Regions from separate parts of the Bacillus sp. 11B20 genome, predicted to be linked through region 3. Evidence: riboswitches for the same ligand, from Rfam matches in the RefSeq annotation. Region 3 holds a riboswitch; each other region holds the start of a gene.
What was found. A riboswitch is a leader RNA that binds a small molecule or an ion and turns the genes downstream of it on or off. The one in region 3 is predicted to bind thiamine pyrophosphate.
Positions count from the first base shown of each region.

Region 1: it holds a riboswitch for thiamine pyrophosphate, as region 3 does, so the genes downstream of both, tenA (thiaminase II) here and tenA (thiaminase II) in region 3, are expected to answer to the same signal.
Region 2: it holds a riboswitch for thiamine pyrophosphate, as region 3 does, so the genes downstream of both, thiC (phosphomethylpyrimidine synthase ThiC) here and tenA (thiaminase II) in region 3, are expected to answer to the same signal.

Region 1 is NZ_JBLZWZ010000007.1:269,032-274,635, reverse strand. It holds gene ACN6NB_RS05575 (thiazole biosynthesis adenylyltransferase ThiF) at 1-692, opposite strand, end outside; gene ACN6NB_RS05570 (thiazole synthase) at 689-1,456, opposite strand; gene thiS (sulfur carrier protein ThiS) at 1,461-1,664, opposite strand; gene thiO (glycine oxidase ThiO) at 1,661-2,773, opposite strand; gene tenI (thiazole tautomerase TenI) at 2,757-3,374, opposite strand; gene tenA (thiaminase II) at 3,349-4,059, opposite strand; TPP riboswitch at 4,138-4,247, opposite strand; gene ACN6NB_RS05545 (monovalent cation:proton antiporter family protein) at 4,307-5,604, opposite strand, start outside.
Region 2 is NZ_JBLZWZ010000008.1:586,159-591,762, forward strand. It holds gene thiC (phosphomethylpyrimidine synthase ThiC) at 1-1,617, opposite strand, end outside; TPP riboswitch at 1,744-1,852, opposite strand; gene ACN6NB_RS12415 (LysE family transporter) at 2,088-2,720, shown strand; gene ACN6NB_RS12420 (YhcN/YlaJ family sporulation lipoprotein) at 2,766-3,383, opposite strand; gene safA (SafA/ExsA family spore coat assembly protein) at 3,718-4,947, opposite strand; gene nadA (quinolinate synthase NadA) at 5,079-5,604, opposite strand, start outside.
Region 3 is NZ_JBLZWZ010000009.1:843,673-849,276, reverse strand. It holds gene ACN6NB_RS18615 (immune inhibitor A domain-containing protein) at 1-343, shown strand, start outside; gene ACN6NB_RS18610 (ORF6C domain-containing protein) at 549-803, shown strand; gene ACN6NB_RS18605 (DUF1304 domain-containing protein) at 809-1,180, shown strand; gene ACN6NB_RS18600 (hypothetical protein) at 1,216-1,380, opposite strand; gene ACN6NB_RS18595 (type 1 glutamine amidotransferase domain-containing protein) at 1,639-2,295, shown strand; gene ACN6NB_RS18590 (hypothetical protein) at 2,436-3,563, shown strand; TPP riboswitch at 3,620-3,723, shown strand; gene tenA (thiaminase II) at 3,811-4,497, shown strand; gene ACN6NB_RS18580 (ECF transporter S component) at 4,494-5,093, shown strand; gene ACN6NB_RS18575 (ABC transporter ATP-binding protein) at 5,068-5,604, shown strand, end outside.

The sequences.
Region 1 (5,604 bases), on a different contig from region 3:
ACCGACCGAATGTCAGACCGTTCATTTTTCCATAAATCGAAGGATTTTAATATTGGCGTCACTTGATGTCCTGTTAAATATTTAAGTGCATCTGCCACTTGATATGCGGCCACCTGCTGCACAACTGGACTAATGATACCTGCTGTATCACATGTCATGCCTTGTGCAGGTAAATGTTCAAGCAGACAGTGTAAACACGGCGTCTCACCAGGAATCACAGTAAATTGAATACCATAACTGGCTACACAGGCCCCATAAAGGAACGGAATTTGATGTTTGACAGCAGCATCATTTGCAATCATTCTTACCTCAAAATTATCCGCTGCATCGACAATGATCGAAGCCCCACTGACCAGTTCGTCAATATTGTGAGCAGTCACATCAATCACGATGCCTTTGACGTAAACGTCACTGTTTACTTGCTTGAGTCTTTTTTCAGCCGCCACAGCCTTTGGCAGCCGATCCTTCACGTCTTGCTCCGTGTAAAGCTGCTGGCGCTGAAGGTTGCTCCATTCAATATAATCTCGGTCCAAAATGGTGACAGATCCAACTCCGGCACGAACGAGCATTTCTGCACTAGCCGTTCCAAGTGCCCCCGCTCCAATAATGACCGCCTTTGAGTCATTTAGCCGCTTTTGTCCCTCTGTTCCAATTGGCTGAAAAAGCTCTTGGCGTGAATAACGAGTGCTCAAAATGACGGCATTCCTTCCTGTGGACTGCTCGCTGTCCCATAGTTTTTCAGGGGAATACGTCCTGCCTCATAGCCTAGTCTTCCTGATTCAATCGCCAGTTTCATTGCTTTTGCCATTTTCACAGGATCCTTTGCACCAGAGACAGCGGTATTTAGTAATACTGCGTCAGCTCCAAGCTCCATCGCATAAGCTGCATCCTTCGGAGAACCTACGCCAGCATCAATAATGACCGGCACCTTCGCCTGTTCGATAATAAATGAGAGATTCAAAGGATTTAGTAAGCCTTGGCCTGAACCAATCGGAGAAGCACCAGGCATAATGGCATGGACACCGAGTTCTTCTAATTTTCTTGCGAGCACCACATCATCAGACGTATATGGCAGCACGATAAATCCTTCTTCGAGCAGCATTTCAGATGCTTTTAATGTTTCAACTGGATCTGGCAAAAGAGACCTTGAACAGCCAATGACTTCTACCTTGATCATGTCACACAGCCCAGAAGCCTTTGCTAAACGGGCAATACGCACTGCTTCTTCTGCTGTACTTGCACCAGCTGTATTCGGAAGCAATGTATATCTTGATAAATCAAGCTGCTCCAGGAAATTCGGCTGAGATGCTTCGAATATGTTCATTCTTCTGACAGCAAAGGTTAAAATTTCGGCTTCCGATACGTTCACCGCTTCTTTTTGAACCTCAAATGATGGGTACTTCCCTGTTCCGAGTAATAGTCTTGATGTGAATGTTTTTCCGCCAATGTGCAGCATTGGATCATCCTCCTCCTACAAAATGAACGATTTCAATCGTGTCATTTGGTTGAATGACTACTTGTTGAAACGCTTCTTTATCAATAATTTCTTGGTTCTTTTCAACGATCACCACACGGTTTTCAAGCTGATAGGCTGATAGCAGATCATAGATCGTTCCATTCTCTTGATCGAAGTCAACGATTCTGCCATTCAATTGAATCTTCATACGAATAGTGCCTCCTTTCGTCCAATACGAAATGCGTGAAGCCATTCCTCTTTGACCGGTTTGTCTAATATGAGGTCACGAATGATTTCTCCAGTAATCGGCGCAAGTAAAATGCCATTCCTGTAATGCCCTGCAGCAAAAAGAATACGCTTGTCTTCTGGATGTCTTCCGATATAGGGATGCCGGTCGTTTGTCGCCGGACGAAGGCCTGCCCAGCACTCTTCAATCGGCATCTCTTTAATAGAAGGCATCAGCTGAGACGCCTTTTGAATCACAGCTTCCACTCCGCCAAGCGTTGGAACAGCCTGCCACTCGTTTGGCTTCATCGTTGCACCGATAACAAGCTTTCCGCTATCTCGCTGAACGATATAACAATGATCATGATAAATGGTGTGTGCGAGCGCTGGACCGTTATTCCATACAGACACACATTCTCCTTTTACTGGATAAAGAGAATGCGATAATCCGAGCTCTTCAAAAAAACGGCCAGACCATACACCACTTGCAACTGTCAGGTCATCACATGTGAATGTGCCCTTCGTTGTTCTGACAGTTAACACTTCTTTGTCCCGCTTCACTTCGATCACAGGTGTACACTCTTTCACATCTGCTCCGTACCGGACCGCCGCCTGCCACAAAGCCCTGCATACAGCATAAGGCTCAACATGCACATCCTCTTCAATCAAACCTGCTCCCAGCATGTGATCTGTTACTTGAGGCATGCATTTTTTTACGCTGCTTGCGTCAAGCCACTTAAATGTAGACAAATGCTGCATCCGGCAAAGGGCCTGCTTCTCTTCTTCAGTAAAGGCGACCTTCATGATGCCGCCTGCTGAAGTCCGAATATCAATGCCTGATTCATGCAAAAGATCGACCTTTAATTTTTCGTATAATGCCTGGCTTGCTCTGCCTGCCTGAAAGAAAATATCCTCATGCCCCTCTCCTTCAGCATGTGCACCGAGCATCCCGGCAGCCGCACTTGTCGTTTGCTTCCCTATCTCATTCGCTTCAAATAAGACCACCTGTTTTCCTGCTTTTGCAAGGTGATAGGCGATTGACATCCCTATGATTCCACCACCAATGATTGCAACGTCATAATGCTTTTTCATAAGGATTCTCCTTTACCTTTTCAGAAAATGCTTGTGCCATCATACGCGGCTGATGATGAGTAAATATCCCAGACATGACAGCGATTCCTTTCACATGAGCATGTTTCAATTCTGGAACTCGTTCTGGGGTCATCCCGCCGATGGCCACCACTGGAATTGTTAGTGCAGAAGTCAGTTCTTTCACAAGCTGTACACCTCTTGCCTGGAGTCCTGGTTTACAAGAGGTGTCATATACGTGCCCAAACATGACATACTCTGCTCCATTTTTCTCTGCTGCTTTCGCTTCTTCTATCGAATGGACGGACACCCCTGCATGAAGGTGAGGGAATTTTCTTCGCAGCTCTTTCGGCGAAAAGCTATGGCCCGGAAGATGCACCCTGTGAATATTGGTTAGCAGCGCCACGTCTACTCGGTCATTGATCACGAGCTTTTCTTTCGGCACACCTTCTAAAAGGAGATTCTTCACGAGATCAACAAGCTCACCTGCTGTTTTAGAACGTTCCCGAATATGAATAAAATCCACTTCAGACGCAATGGCTTTTATTTGTTTGATCAGTTCACCCGCAGGAAGCGAATCATTTGTCACTGCGTGGAGTTCCATTTGCACCAACCCCATCTAAGCATGCTGTTTGCCACAATTCTTTTTGATACGCCATCTCCCAAAAATGATATTCGTAATAGCTTGAAATCACAAAATTTTCTTTCATATTGGCGCGTACATGTTCTGGTGCTTTTTCTGCTAGTTCATCAAAGCGGTTCACCTGTTCGAAAACGAGTTCCTTAAACCAATCGCCTCCATATGTCAAAATCCATTCTTGGTAAATTGGATGGTCAGGTGTTGTTTGTTTTAGCTTTTCACCTACCTCATAATAGAGCCAGTAACACGGTAATAACGCGGCTAAAATCTCTTCAAACCGTCCGCTTTTTACAGATCGATACATATGAGAGGTATACGCATAAGCAGTCGGGGAAGGCTTAAAGTTCTCAATGGCTTCATCAGAAATTTGCAGAAGCTCTGTAAATTTCCTATGCAGCGACAGCTCTGCTTCATACGTGCCCTGGGCATGATACGCCATTCTGCCCGTCGTATGTAAGTCCTCACTAATCGCCGCTCCATATGCCTGCACCTTTGCAAAATGAGTTAAATAATACGAATCCTGCATCACGTAATAGGTGAAACGATCGAGTGAAAGTGTGCCATCCCCAATCCCTTTGACAAAAGGATGCGTAAAGCTTCCATTCCACCATGTTGCTGCAGCCTCTTTACATTCTGTTGAAAACGTCATGTTCCTCTCCTCCTGTTTTTCCATATAAAAAAGCCACTTTCCGCGTGGAAAGTGGCTTGGAATTTGTAAAAAGCATAGTCAAAAACCGCACCACTTCCCTACGCAGGTATGAACCTGTTCAGGTAATGAGGGTCTAAAAGTCGACACTTTTATCTCAGCCCTTTTAAAGGACTCCCCTAGTGGATCAAATATATGATGTTGTACCTCTATCTTAATCAGGAATTGTTCATTGGTCAAGCGTTCATTGTCATTCTAATTGGGCTCTTAGTCCTGCCACATACTCCCGGGAGCCCGATACAAGCACACGATCGCCGCTTCTAAGTGTCGTATCTCCATGCGGTACTAAGCTGTCTACCCCTCTGAAAATGCGGACAAATACCAAATCACCGGTGAAAGGAAATTCTCTCAGCATGACATTATGATAACGATGATTGTTCATTTGAATTTGATACAAAGAAGAATCCTCATTTGTTAGCAATCGAATCGCATCAGGTGCTTCAATCAAAGCTCTTAGCACCGTTTTAGATGAAAGGAAAGTAGAAAACGTATCAATGCCTGCTTCTTTCAATGTCAGCTCTGCCTCAGCTTTGTTGACACTTGCAATGACTTGTTTTGCTCCTTCTTCTTTTGCAAATAAAGCAATTTCCTTATTTTTTGTCTCACTGCCTGTTGCGACGACAAGGACATCCTCTTGGCCGACGCCTGCCTTTCTCAGCGTCTCATCGTCGTATTGTTCAATTGATTCGACTTCAAAGATAGAGTCTGCCAGCAGTGCTTCCTTATTTTCTTGAAACACATGCAAAATCCGAATGTCATATTCATCCTGATGCAAATCAAGTGTGACAGGTAAGGTCAGCTGATTTGCACCAATAAAGGTCACACGCTTCTTATGGCTCGCCGCTTGTTCTTTTTTAAAGAGCGCTTTAAACCAAACAGGTGTTAAAATACTCGTTAGCACAGCAACTAAAATCAGCGCTCCAGACATTTTATGATCAATGACACCGAGCCGCTCACCAATCGTCGCAGCTGCAATGACGAGAGATAATGTTGAAGTTAATAAAAAGCCTGAGCCGATGACCTTATTCATGTCATACCATTTTTTCAAATAAAGAATTGGGATGAGCTTACTTATAAGCAACGCAATAAACAGCAGCGGAATCATGATCATGATGGTTGGATCCTTAAACAGTGCCCATATATTCAGATCCACTCCGACCATCACAAAAAAGATCGGGATTAAAAATCCGTAGCCAAATGAGTCCAGCTGCTGAACGAGCTCTTTATTTGGTGAAAGAAGGGACACAAGCACGCCAGCTAAAAACGCCCCTAGAATATTTTCAGCCCCGAGTGATTCAGATAAGGCAACTAAGACTATAATGAGAGTAAAGATTGCCCTTGTCCCAATTTGCACGGTTCCTTTTGACATCGACTGAAAAATTGACTTTGTCTTAAATACGCGGCCAAATAAATAAAGAAGAATGCCTGCAGCAAATAATAAGAGCAGAAGCCACATGTTCCCTGTTCCATCTCCATAAATGGAGGAAA
Region 2 (5,604 bases), on a different contig from region 3:
AGCGGTTTTAGCGCCTTCGGCAGGCAATGTTTCATCATGGAACGCCAAGGCTCTTTCTGGATCAAGTGACAGGTTGAATTGGTCCCGCCACCTAAATTCAAACCTCGCTTTCGATAAAGCATCATCGCGCTTTTGAGCCGCAGGATGTCCTTTTGCTAGATCAGCGGCATGTGCCGCAATTTTATAGGCGATCACGCCTTCTCTCACATCTTCTTTGTTCGGCAGACCTAAATGCTCTTTTGGCGTTACATAGCATAGCATTGCTGTACCGTACCAGCCGATCATGGCCGCACCGATCGCGGATGTAATGTGATCATACCCCGGCGCGATATCTGTTGTAAGAGGCCCTAACGTATAAAATGGTGCTTCCTTGCAAATGTCCATTTGCTTGTCCACATTCTCTTTGATTTTATCCATTGGGACATGTCCGGGCCCTTCAATCATTACCTGCACATCGTGTTTCCAAGCAATTTCTGTTAACTCACCTAACGTTTCCAGCTCTGCAAACTGCGCCTCATCATTGGCATCAGCAATCGAGCCTGGTCTAAGTCCATCTCCAAGTGAAAAGGCGATATCATATTTTTTCATAATTTCACAAATGTCTTCGAAGTGAGTGTAGAGGAAATTCTCTTGATGATGAGCAAGACACCATCTTGCCATAATTGCACCGCCTCTTGAAACAATTCCGGTCACCCGATCGACAGTGAGCGGAATATATCTTAACAGCACGCCAGCATGAATCGTGAAATAGTCTACACCTTGCTCCGCTTGTTCAATTAATGTGTCCCTGTACACATCCCACGTCAAATCTTCTGCGACTCCATTCACTTTTTCAAGGGCCTGATAGATGGGAACGGTTCCTACTGGGACTGGGCAATTCCGAATGATCCATTCTCTCGTTGTATGAATATCCTTTCCAGTAGACAGATCCATCATTGTATCTGCCCCCCATCTGATCGCCCATGTCATTTTTTCAACCTCTTCATCAATGGATGACGTGACAGCTGAATTGCCAATATTCGCATTGATTTTGACATGAAAATTTCTTCCGATAATCATTGGTTCACTTTCTGGATGGTTAATATTCGAAGGAATGACGGCTCTTCCGCTCGCCACTTCCTCTCTAACGAACTCAGGGCTTAGCTCTTCTCTAATTGCGATAAACTCCATTTCAGGCGTAATGATGCCTTTTTTGGCATAATGCATTTGCGTCACGCGCGCTCCTTGTTTCGCGCGGAGCGGCTTATGATGAAAATCAGTTTGGACAGAATGGATGGACTCCTTCTCCCTTGAACGATATCCGTTATCCTCCGGTTTTACATGACGCCCTTCATAGCTTTCTGTATCTCCTCTTTCTTCAATCCATGCTGCCCTAAGACGCTTTAACCCCTTTGTGACATCAATATGAACGTTCTCATCGGTGTACGGTCCACTTGTATCGTATACACGGACTGGTTCATTTTTTATGTCGCCCGCCTCTGTCACAGTATGTGAGAGCGTGATCTCTCTTTTTGGCACTAAGATATCGGGTCTTGATCCTTTCTCATATACCTTATGGCTGCCGTCAAAGCTGGATAACAATGATTGGTTGGATGGGACACTTTTCTTTTCTTTCATTTGCTGTTCTCTCCTTTTCTTCTTGTCACCGGACAGGATGGAATCAGCACCAGCAAAAAACCAGGCTCTATTTAAAGAACCTGGTTTCGTCGTCAGAAATAAACATGCATATCATTGATATGATACATGCATCATCTTCAACTTCCCCACGCTGGTACGAGCCAGATCAGGTCCAAAGGGTTAAGAAGCTTATACTTCTCTCTCAGCCCATTTACGGGCACCCCTAGTCACTTTTATTGAATTCCACATCAGTTTAGCATAGAGACATCATGAAGAAAAGAAGATTCAGGAAAATAGTTCCTTTCCCCTACAAGCGTTATGGATCATGTTGATATACAGTCTTCTATACATCATCTATCTCTCTCATTTCAATTAAATCTGAAATAATCATTGATCCTTTTCTCCTATTATGTATAATTAATCTAAACGGAGAATTTTTATACAATTTATTTAAAGGAAGTTCTAGTCGATTGCAAACATTTCTCACATTTATCGTCGTAGGATTCTCAATTGCTCTGCCTGTTGGAGCAATCACGGTTGAAATGACAAAACAGGGACTGAAAAACGGATTTTTTCATGGTTTAACTGTCGGAGCAGGCGGTATGACCATAGACTTATTACTCATCTTGGCTTTATATGCTGGATTTGCTCAGTTTTTATCTTTGCCGTTTGTTCAAATCCCGCTCTGGCTGATCGGAGCTGTATTTTTAATGATTCTCGCATACGATTCCATTAAAAATGCGGATCAAGATATTCATTTAGCAGGAGAAAAGGTCAATAAATCATTCGTGAAAACATATCGAAACGGTTTGCTCGTGGCGGTATCTCCTGGAAATCTTGTGTTCTGGGTTTCTGTTTTTGGTGCTGTACTTGCAGATGCTTATACAAAAACAGATTCATCTGAATTTATGCTGGCTGCCGGCGGTATTTTGGCAGGGATTCTCCTTCATGACATTGGTCTACTCACCCTTGTATCCTTAACAAGAAAAGTGATGAATCGGACGATGATCAAGTGGACATCCATTATTGCTGGTATTTTATTATTAGGGTTTGGCTGTTATTTCTTTTACGAATTTTATATAGGCATCAAGGTTTATTTTTAAGAAAAGGCTAAAGTTCGTGATGAACTTTAGCCTTTTTGTGTCAAACTATCGGGTCATGCCTGTTTGTCCTGTTTCAAATTGCGTTCTTCTCATATCTCTAAAGCGTGTGAATGCACCTTCATCTTTCATGACTTGGACTGCTCTTCCATCTGCATAACGAGTCGCTGCTTCTTCTACTTGTGATACGCCTTCTGACGTCAGGCGGCCATCTGATTTAATGGCAATATACACATTCTCATCCGTCACCATGACTTGAGAGTCTGCCACGTGATTCATTTTATTGACGCGGTTGGCAATTTTTCTTGAACGCTGGATGTTCTCTTGTTTATCGTAGCCTGAGAACGACATTTGGTTATGATAGTTCATATCTCCATGACTGTAGCGTCCATCTCCACCTGCAAGAGGCATTCGATCATCGGCTTGAGGACGGGTGCGATAATCAACATTCGTTGTATTCCCACCGTTCATCCCTTCCATGAGTTCAGAAACTGGTCCTTGATGATCTTGGTTATTGTCATCTGCACGGTTATTCGAATGATATCCGACCGGCTGACCTGATTGATTATGCCTTGTATCTACACCTGCATTGTCATTTGTACCACATGCTGTTAACCCAATAGGAAGAAGCACTAATGCGATTGTTTTTTGCCATTTTTGTCTCAAACGAAAAACCCCCTGTACAAATTCAATCTCATGAGCGCGAAACAGGCTCTGTTTTAGCATGTACAGTTAGGAAGAAAATCAAGCTGTCAGTTATAAACAAAAAAAGGAACGATTGAGATTGTTCCTTCTTGTATGGTGACAAAAGGCTAAAATGTTCTTGATTTTAGCCTTTTGTCTTCTTTTCAGCGTAATAGAAAACCTTTGCATTCTAGGAAGGACGAGCACAGGAGCGGAGCGAATTTGACATTCGTGAGCACCGGAGCGCAGACCTGACACCGAATGCGAGGGTTTGTCTACACGCTGAAAGGAACGATTGAGATCGTTCCTTCTGTCATTAATCCTCTTCTTCCTCCTCCGGCCTTGCAAATACGGATTGGCCTGGATATGGCTGCATATAAGGCTGAGCAGGATAAGCACCCATTTGGCCATAAGGAACAGGATTCGGATAATGTCCTGGCCAAGGCTGATGATGCTTCATGCCATCATCACATCCGCAGTCTTCCTTGTCGTATGCTGCATTTGAGACGTTTGGATAAAAGCCTTGATTTACGTTGGCATTTGCATTGGCGTTTGAATGCATATGGTGATGCCAGTGATGTCCGTCGTTTGCATGGTGCTCATGATTTTCCCCGTAGTAAGCAGGCGCTTGATACGCAGGATAATATGGATGAGCCGGGTATGGATATGGCATCATATGATGGTGATAATATGGATGGATAGGATAACATAGTCCTGATCCCGGTAAAATTGGCGATGCCGGCACCATTTGCTGCGGATATGGATACATCCCCGGCATGTAATGACCATGACCATAACCAAAATAAGGATCATATGGTTCATGATGATGGTGCTGGTGATGATGCTCGTTATTTTCAGCCACTCCTCCTACCGCTGCCCCTCCCACATTTGGCATTTGCGGGAAGTTAGGAAGGTTTGGGTAATTGCCATGCTCCATGTCTTTTCCCTCCTCTTTTTGATGCGGAATATGAATAAACGGGTCATATCCCTTTGCCACTTCATCTTTTAGATGACCTTTATTTTCATGGTAAAAATGGTCTTTGTTATCTTTATGGTCCTTATTTTCATGATGGGAATGACCCTTGTTATCTTTATGGTCTTTATTCTCATGATGAAAATGATCCTTGTGATCTTTTTTCTCATAATGATCTTTTTTGGGAGGAGGCGTGAATGGCTGGTAGAGATTGGTCTGATAATAGTTCACATCGACTTGTGGAAAAACTGGCTGCTCGATCTTTGGCACTGGCGGTACATAAGGTACCGGTTCATTTGGCTTTTCCTTCGGTTTTGTATCTTGCACTTGCACGACATCTTTTGGCTTTTCTTTCACATACGGATGTTCTTTCGTTTTTGGCATTTCTTTTGCTTTGTGATGATCTGTTTTTACAGGAACACCACTAGATGGAATTTTAATCTTCATACCCGGCATGATCAAATCAGGATTACTGAGCTGAGAATTTAGTTTTTTCAATTCTTGAAAGTCGACTCCGTATTTCTTTGAAATTTTCCAAAGGGAGTCTCCTTTTTGCACAATATGAATTTTCAACGTTTTCCCCTCCTATGCAAAACGTGAACGTAACGGTTATGTCAGAAGTACAATATGTTTCAACATAAATTTATGCCTATTTACAAGCCGATATGATAAAAACTTGTTTTCTGATAGGAGGGGCTGAATCATTATTTAATGGCGAGCATTTTCTCGAGTGCAAGCAAAGCGTCTTTCGTGATGTCTTCATTGACCTGTATCAACCCGACCGGCTGACCCTTTTCAATGCTTTCAAGTGACCATAGCAAATGAGGCAGATCAATCCGGTTCATCGTCAAGCATGGACACATATCTGGGTTAAGGGATTCAATTTGTTTATCTGGGTGCTGCGCTATGATCCGTTTGACTAAATTCATCTCTGTTCCAATCGCCCACTTGCTGCCTGCTGGCGCCTGTTTGATCGTATCAATAATAAATTTCGTTGAACCTGCTAGGTCAGAAGCCCTTACGACCTCATGCGTGCATTCAGGATGGACAAGAATTTGAATGTCACGGTCTTTTTTTCTCATTTCTTCTATATTCCGAACGGTAAATTTCTCATGTACTGAGCAATGGCCCTTCCATAAAATCATCTTGATTCGGGAAAGCGGCTGATCGGTGATGAGCTTTTCTTCTATCTGATCCCAGACAGCCATTTCTTCTATCGGAATACCTAAA
Region 3 (5,604 bases):
AAAGCATCCGGGGAACGGCTTCCTTGGCGTAGTAGATGCAGATCAGCAAGTATTAAAATGGAGTGACGGTTCTATTGCCGCCACAGGCTTCCAAGTACATGATGCAGCATTCTCTTTGAATCCAAGTACGAAGCTGAATATCGATTATACAGCAACAACGGGCTTAACTTTGCAAGATCGCTACATTCGCCCGACTCGTACATTTAGTGATAAAAAGAACTATGTGAATCCAAATAACCCAGATGCAGGACGCGATGTACCGAACTATGGATTATCCTTTAAAGTCGTTGGACAAAGTAAGGATCGTTCTGTTGGAAAGGTGTTAATTTCGAAAAGTAACTAAATAGAAAGCCGGATTCTACTATTGAATTCGGCTTTTTGATATGTGAGAAAAGGATTATAAGGACACGATTTGGTTTTTAACCGAATGTCTGTTCTTTTTTATTTTGATATCCGAATGAAACCATTATATAATAGAGCCTGGAAGGTTTTTCTTTCAACCATGATTCTTTTAGCTGTTAAAACAAAGGAAAGGATGAGCGTTACCAATGAGTTATGTCACTGCCAAGCAATTAAAGGTGATTCGAGGGACGATGCAGACTTTTTGCAGCCATTTGGAGTATGATGGTCATGGTAAGCTTCATATCAATACCATCATGGCTTTTATTAAAAAGGAATTCGGCGTGAGAAAAATGAAAGACATTCCACAAAGTCGCTTTACAGAAGCGCTAGAATTAATACAAGACTTCGATTTATACACGGACAAAATAGAGATTCGTGACCGTCTATCAGAAAGGAATTAACTAAATTGAATATTTTAGCAATGATTTTAGTAGGAATTGTCGCATTAGAACACATTGTCATCATGTTATTAGAAATGTTTTTTATGGAATCAAAGATGGCGAAGAGATCTTTTAAGCTGCCAGAACACTTGCAAAAAGATCCAAATGTCAAAGTGATGTTTGCTAATCAGGGGCTTTATAACGGGTTTTTAGCAGCAGGACTCATTTGGGGACTCATTCTTGGATCGAATACCGTTGGATATATGATTCAGCTATTTTTCATTCTTTGTGTCATCATCGCAGCAGTATTTGGCGGTGTAACATCCAATAAATCAATTATCATCAAACAAGGAGTACCAGCGCTTCTTGCATTAATTGCACTGATGCTGGCGATCTAATCTTAAAATAAAGCCGCCCCTAGAAAGGGCGGCTTTTATCTTTTTCGAAGTCCCATCAAACGAATAATGGATGTCAGACAAAGGGCAACAGCAACGGCCAAAATGATTTTTCCGTACATGACCCCTGTTAGGTTCATTAAAAAGACGGCCAATATAATACAGAGCGTGATGATGATCATCACAATCGAATAGGTTTTCATCTCTTTTTCCACTCCTTTAAAAATCCCCTCATGTGACACGAGAGATCTGTCAATCTTTCCTCATATTATATCACTCAATGACAATTTTACATGAAATTCCCTACCAATAGAATGTGACATATTGATTAGATTTTGAGTCATACCATATTTTTTAGAAAATCGGGTATAACATAAAGAACTGAACCGAAGTCATATTGCTTGATATTTAATTGTGCAAAATATAAAATAACCACAGGATAAATCGAAAGGATGATCAAGATGAGTAAGAAAGTGTTATTAGTATCGACAAGCAGCCCAGAAATGAATGGACATCCAACAGGCTTATGGCTAGAAGAGTTAGCAGAGCCATTTCATATTTTTAAAGAAAATGAACTAGAAGTACAAATTGTCTCTATTCAAGGTGGCACTGTACCAATTGACAAAAATTCAATTCCTGAAGGTGTCCCAGCGCAATATCAAGATGTGTATGAACGACTTCAAGACACAAAGGCGCTTACAGATGTGAATCCAGCTGATTATGACGGTATTTTCTTTGCTGGGGGACACGGCCCTATGATCGACTTTGCGTCTAATCAATTGGTGGCGGATGCGATCTTAGCGGTTTCAGATAAAAATGGTGCGATCGGAGCCGTTTGTCATGGTGTTTCAGCATTCGTTGATGTGAAGGACGAAAATGGCAAATCATTTATCGAAGGCAAAAAAATCACAGGCTTCACCAACGAAGAAGAGGAAGCCGTGCAGCTGACATCAAAGGTTCCATTTTTATTGGAAACAAAACTTCGTGAGCAGGGGGCAGCGTTTGAAAAAGGAGATACCTTTGCGCCATTTGCTGTCGTTGACGGACAAATCATTACTGGACAAAACCCAGGATCAAGTGCAGAAACAGCACGTTTGTTTGTCAAAACTATTGCATAAAACGTTCAAAAACCAGCCGTTACTCATGCGGCTGGTTTTTTTGTTATAAAAATGTCCCAAAAAAGACCAAAACAATGATTGGAATAATGGTAAAATTATCACAGGGTAAAAAACCCAAATGAGGAAAAGGGGATGTTCCTGTGAGAGCATTTTATGTCAAAATCACTGCAGCTTTACTGTCTGTTTTACTCGTCGCAACAGGTTTGTTTTCACCAGCATTAAAAGCAGAAGAAGCACCAAAATCAAGTGGGAAACGATCACCACTGACAGAAAAAGCGATTCAGCAAGTGCAAGAGTCGTTTTTAAAGCAGGATGAAGGAACCGCTATCCAACAGAAGCAAGTGAAAAAATCATTTAAAGTGATTAAGAAGAAAGGAATCAGTATCAAACGAAAAGCTGCTAAAGATGGCAAAATGCGCACGTCTGCCGTTCGCTCCATTGATGGACTAGCCATAAATCAATCGGCTGTCTTAACAGAGGACGACCCAGTTGATTTATGGTTTTTAAGCACATCTTCACCTCAGGCACTCATCAGCCGGATTACCTCTTCAAACCCTGATTATTTCGTTCAATTGTTTGTTGTTGATTATGAAACAGGACAAGCCTACCCAACGGATCTTATTCAACCGGCAGGCAGTCTGCTCGCGTTAAGCAATTTACCAGCGGGTGATTATGCGTTTGGTATTACCAGCGGTGGAGACTTTGGAGACTCATATACATTACAGGTGAATGCAAAAAACCCACCAAATTTCACAGGTGCTGAATCCCTGTCATCAACATTGCAATACTTTGTCGCTACGTATGCCAATGGGGATGTTTTCGCAAATGGTACAAAAGTATATAACAAACAATCTAAGACCGCCGATTATAAATGGGAGCGTGTATTTTACTTCTCATATGATGGAAAATATGAACAGAGAACTCATTCTGTTGACAGTGTGAAGGTGAAAAGTATTTCAGCACCAGTGTCGTACTCTGCTCCATACGCAAGTTCCTCAGAGGCCATTCTCGTCTACTTAGATGTGGAGACTTTATTTATGTATCATGAATCATCGTTTGCTAGCGGGCAGTACTACCATAGTAGCTTTGTTGATACACTTGGGAAGACGACACCAAGACGCTTAGATATTGATGATATGACAAATTACGGTGATCATATTTTAGCTGTAGATTTAAAAACAGGAAAGCCGATCGATTTCTTCAGTGTGTTGAATTTCTACTATGCTGCAGGGATCGAGAAACTGCCAACAATCAGAACGTTGAATTAAGAAAGGCGGTTGACATCAAATCGCCACATGTGTAGAGTAAAGATAATTAAATGACAAAAGTCCACTAGGGGAGTCATGTATGACTGAGACAAGAGAAAATCTTGGACCCTTTGAACCTGATCTAGTTCGTACTAGCGGAGGGAAGTGGAGCTGGACCTTGTCTTATTCATGATTGAATCGATAAGAAGGCCGCTCCATTTGGGGTGGCTTTTTCATTTATTCAACTGAAGAAGAGGAGGCTTTTTTTATGACATTTTCTACGCAATTAAGGAAAGAAGCAGAACCGTTATTTGAAGCCATTTATCAGCATCCGTTCGTTAGAGGCCTGGCAGCAGGAAAGCTGGAAAAGGAACAGATCATTCATTATGTCAAACAGGATGCAGAATACTTACAAGCATTCATTAAAATTTATGCAGCAGCGCTCAGCAGATGTACAGACAGAGAGGATATTGCGTTTTTTCATCAGCAGATTGCGTTTGTACTAGATAGTGAAACGCACCCTCATCAAAACCTTTGCCGAGTGGCAGGAGTAGCGTATGATGAGCTCCAAGGTGCTTCTTTGGCTCCGAGTGCTCATCACTATATTCATCACATGCTGCAAGTCGCACAGGAAGGTACGCTGGGTGAAATCATCGCTGTCCTGCTTCCATGTCCTTGGACATATTGGGAAATAGGGAAACGAATGCTCACAGATGTGCAGCCAGACCCGTCACATCCGTTTTATGAATGGATCACGTTTTATGGAGGATTAACCGATTCTGTCACTGGTGAACTTTGCAAGCGGCTCGACCAATTGGCGGAAGCAGCAAGTGAGAAGGAAAAGGAAAAAATGAAACAGCATTTTATCTTAAGCTGCCAGCTTGAGTACAAGTTTTGGGAAATGGCCTTCACTGTTGAAGAGTGGCCAGTTCAACTGGAGGTGCATACATCATGACATGGAAGATGAAAGAAGTCGTCCTTGCCGTGATTTTATCCGTTGCGTGCGGTGTGATCTATTTAGGGTGGTCCACACTTTACTTACCGATTACAGCACTTGTTGGCCCAGCAGGAGGCAATATCATGTTTGGAATATGGGTCATTGCCAGTCCAATCGTTGCGTATATCATTCAAAAGCCGGGGGCTGCCCTGATTGCGGAAACAGCTGCCGCGGCTGTGGAATTATTGACAGGCAGCCACTTCGGACTTTCAGCTCTGCTGATTGGTGTATGCCAAGGGCTTGGGGCAGAAATCGCCTTCGCTCTTTTTGGGTATAAACGATACCGCATGTGGACACTGATGCTGTCTGGTGCCTTTGCCGCTATCGGAGCGATGGCGTACAGTCTCGTGGCAAATGGCTTCGGATATTATACGCCTCAAGTTTTACTTATGACGCTTGTGACTCAAATCATTAGTGGAATGATACTTGGCGGATGCCTTGCGAAAGTGGTGGTGGACGCACTATCCAAAACTGGTGTACTCAATCAATATGCCATCATGAAAGAAAAACGAAATAAAGGTGAACAGCATGAATTCATTTCTCGCGTGCAATGATCTGACTGTCCGTTTTTATGAACAGCCTAAGCCTGTTTTAAATCAAATCTCCCTGACGATTCAAAAAGGGGAAAAGGTGCTTATTTTAGGACCGAGCGGAAGCGGGAAATCCACGCTCATTTCGGTTCTGGCTGGAATCATTCCAGAGCATGTGGAAGCAGACATGCAGGGCGAAGTGGTGTTACAAAGACATACAGGCGTCATGTTTCAAGATCCAGACTCTCAGTTTTGTATGCACCGCGTCAATGAAGAAATTGCCTTTAGCTTAGAGAATCGTTCCGTCCCACGTGAAGAGATGGATGACATCATTCAGCAGCTCATGCAAAAAGTCCAACTGGATGTCGATCCGCATACAGAGATTCACACTTTATCTGGCGGCATGAAGCAGCGATTGGCACTTGCTTGTTTACTAGCATTACAGCCGGATGTTCTATTCTTTGATGAACCAACCGCACAGCTTGACCCGGCAGGTAGAATGGACATATTTCAACTGCTGCAGCAGCTTGCAGCC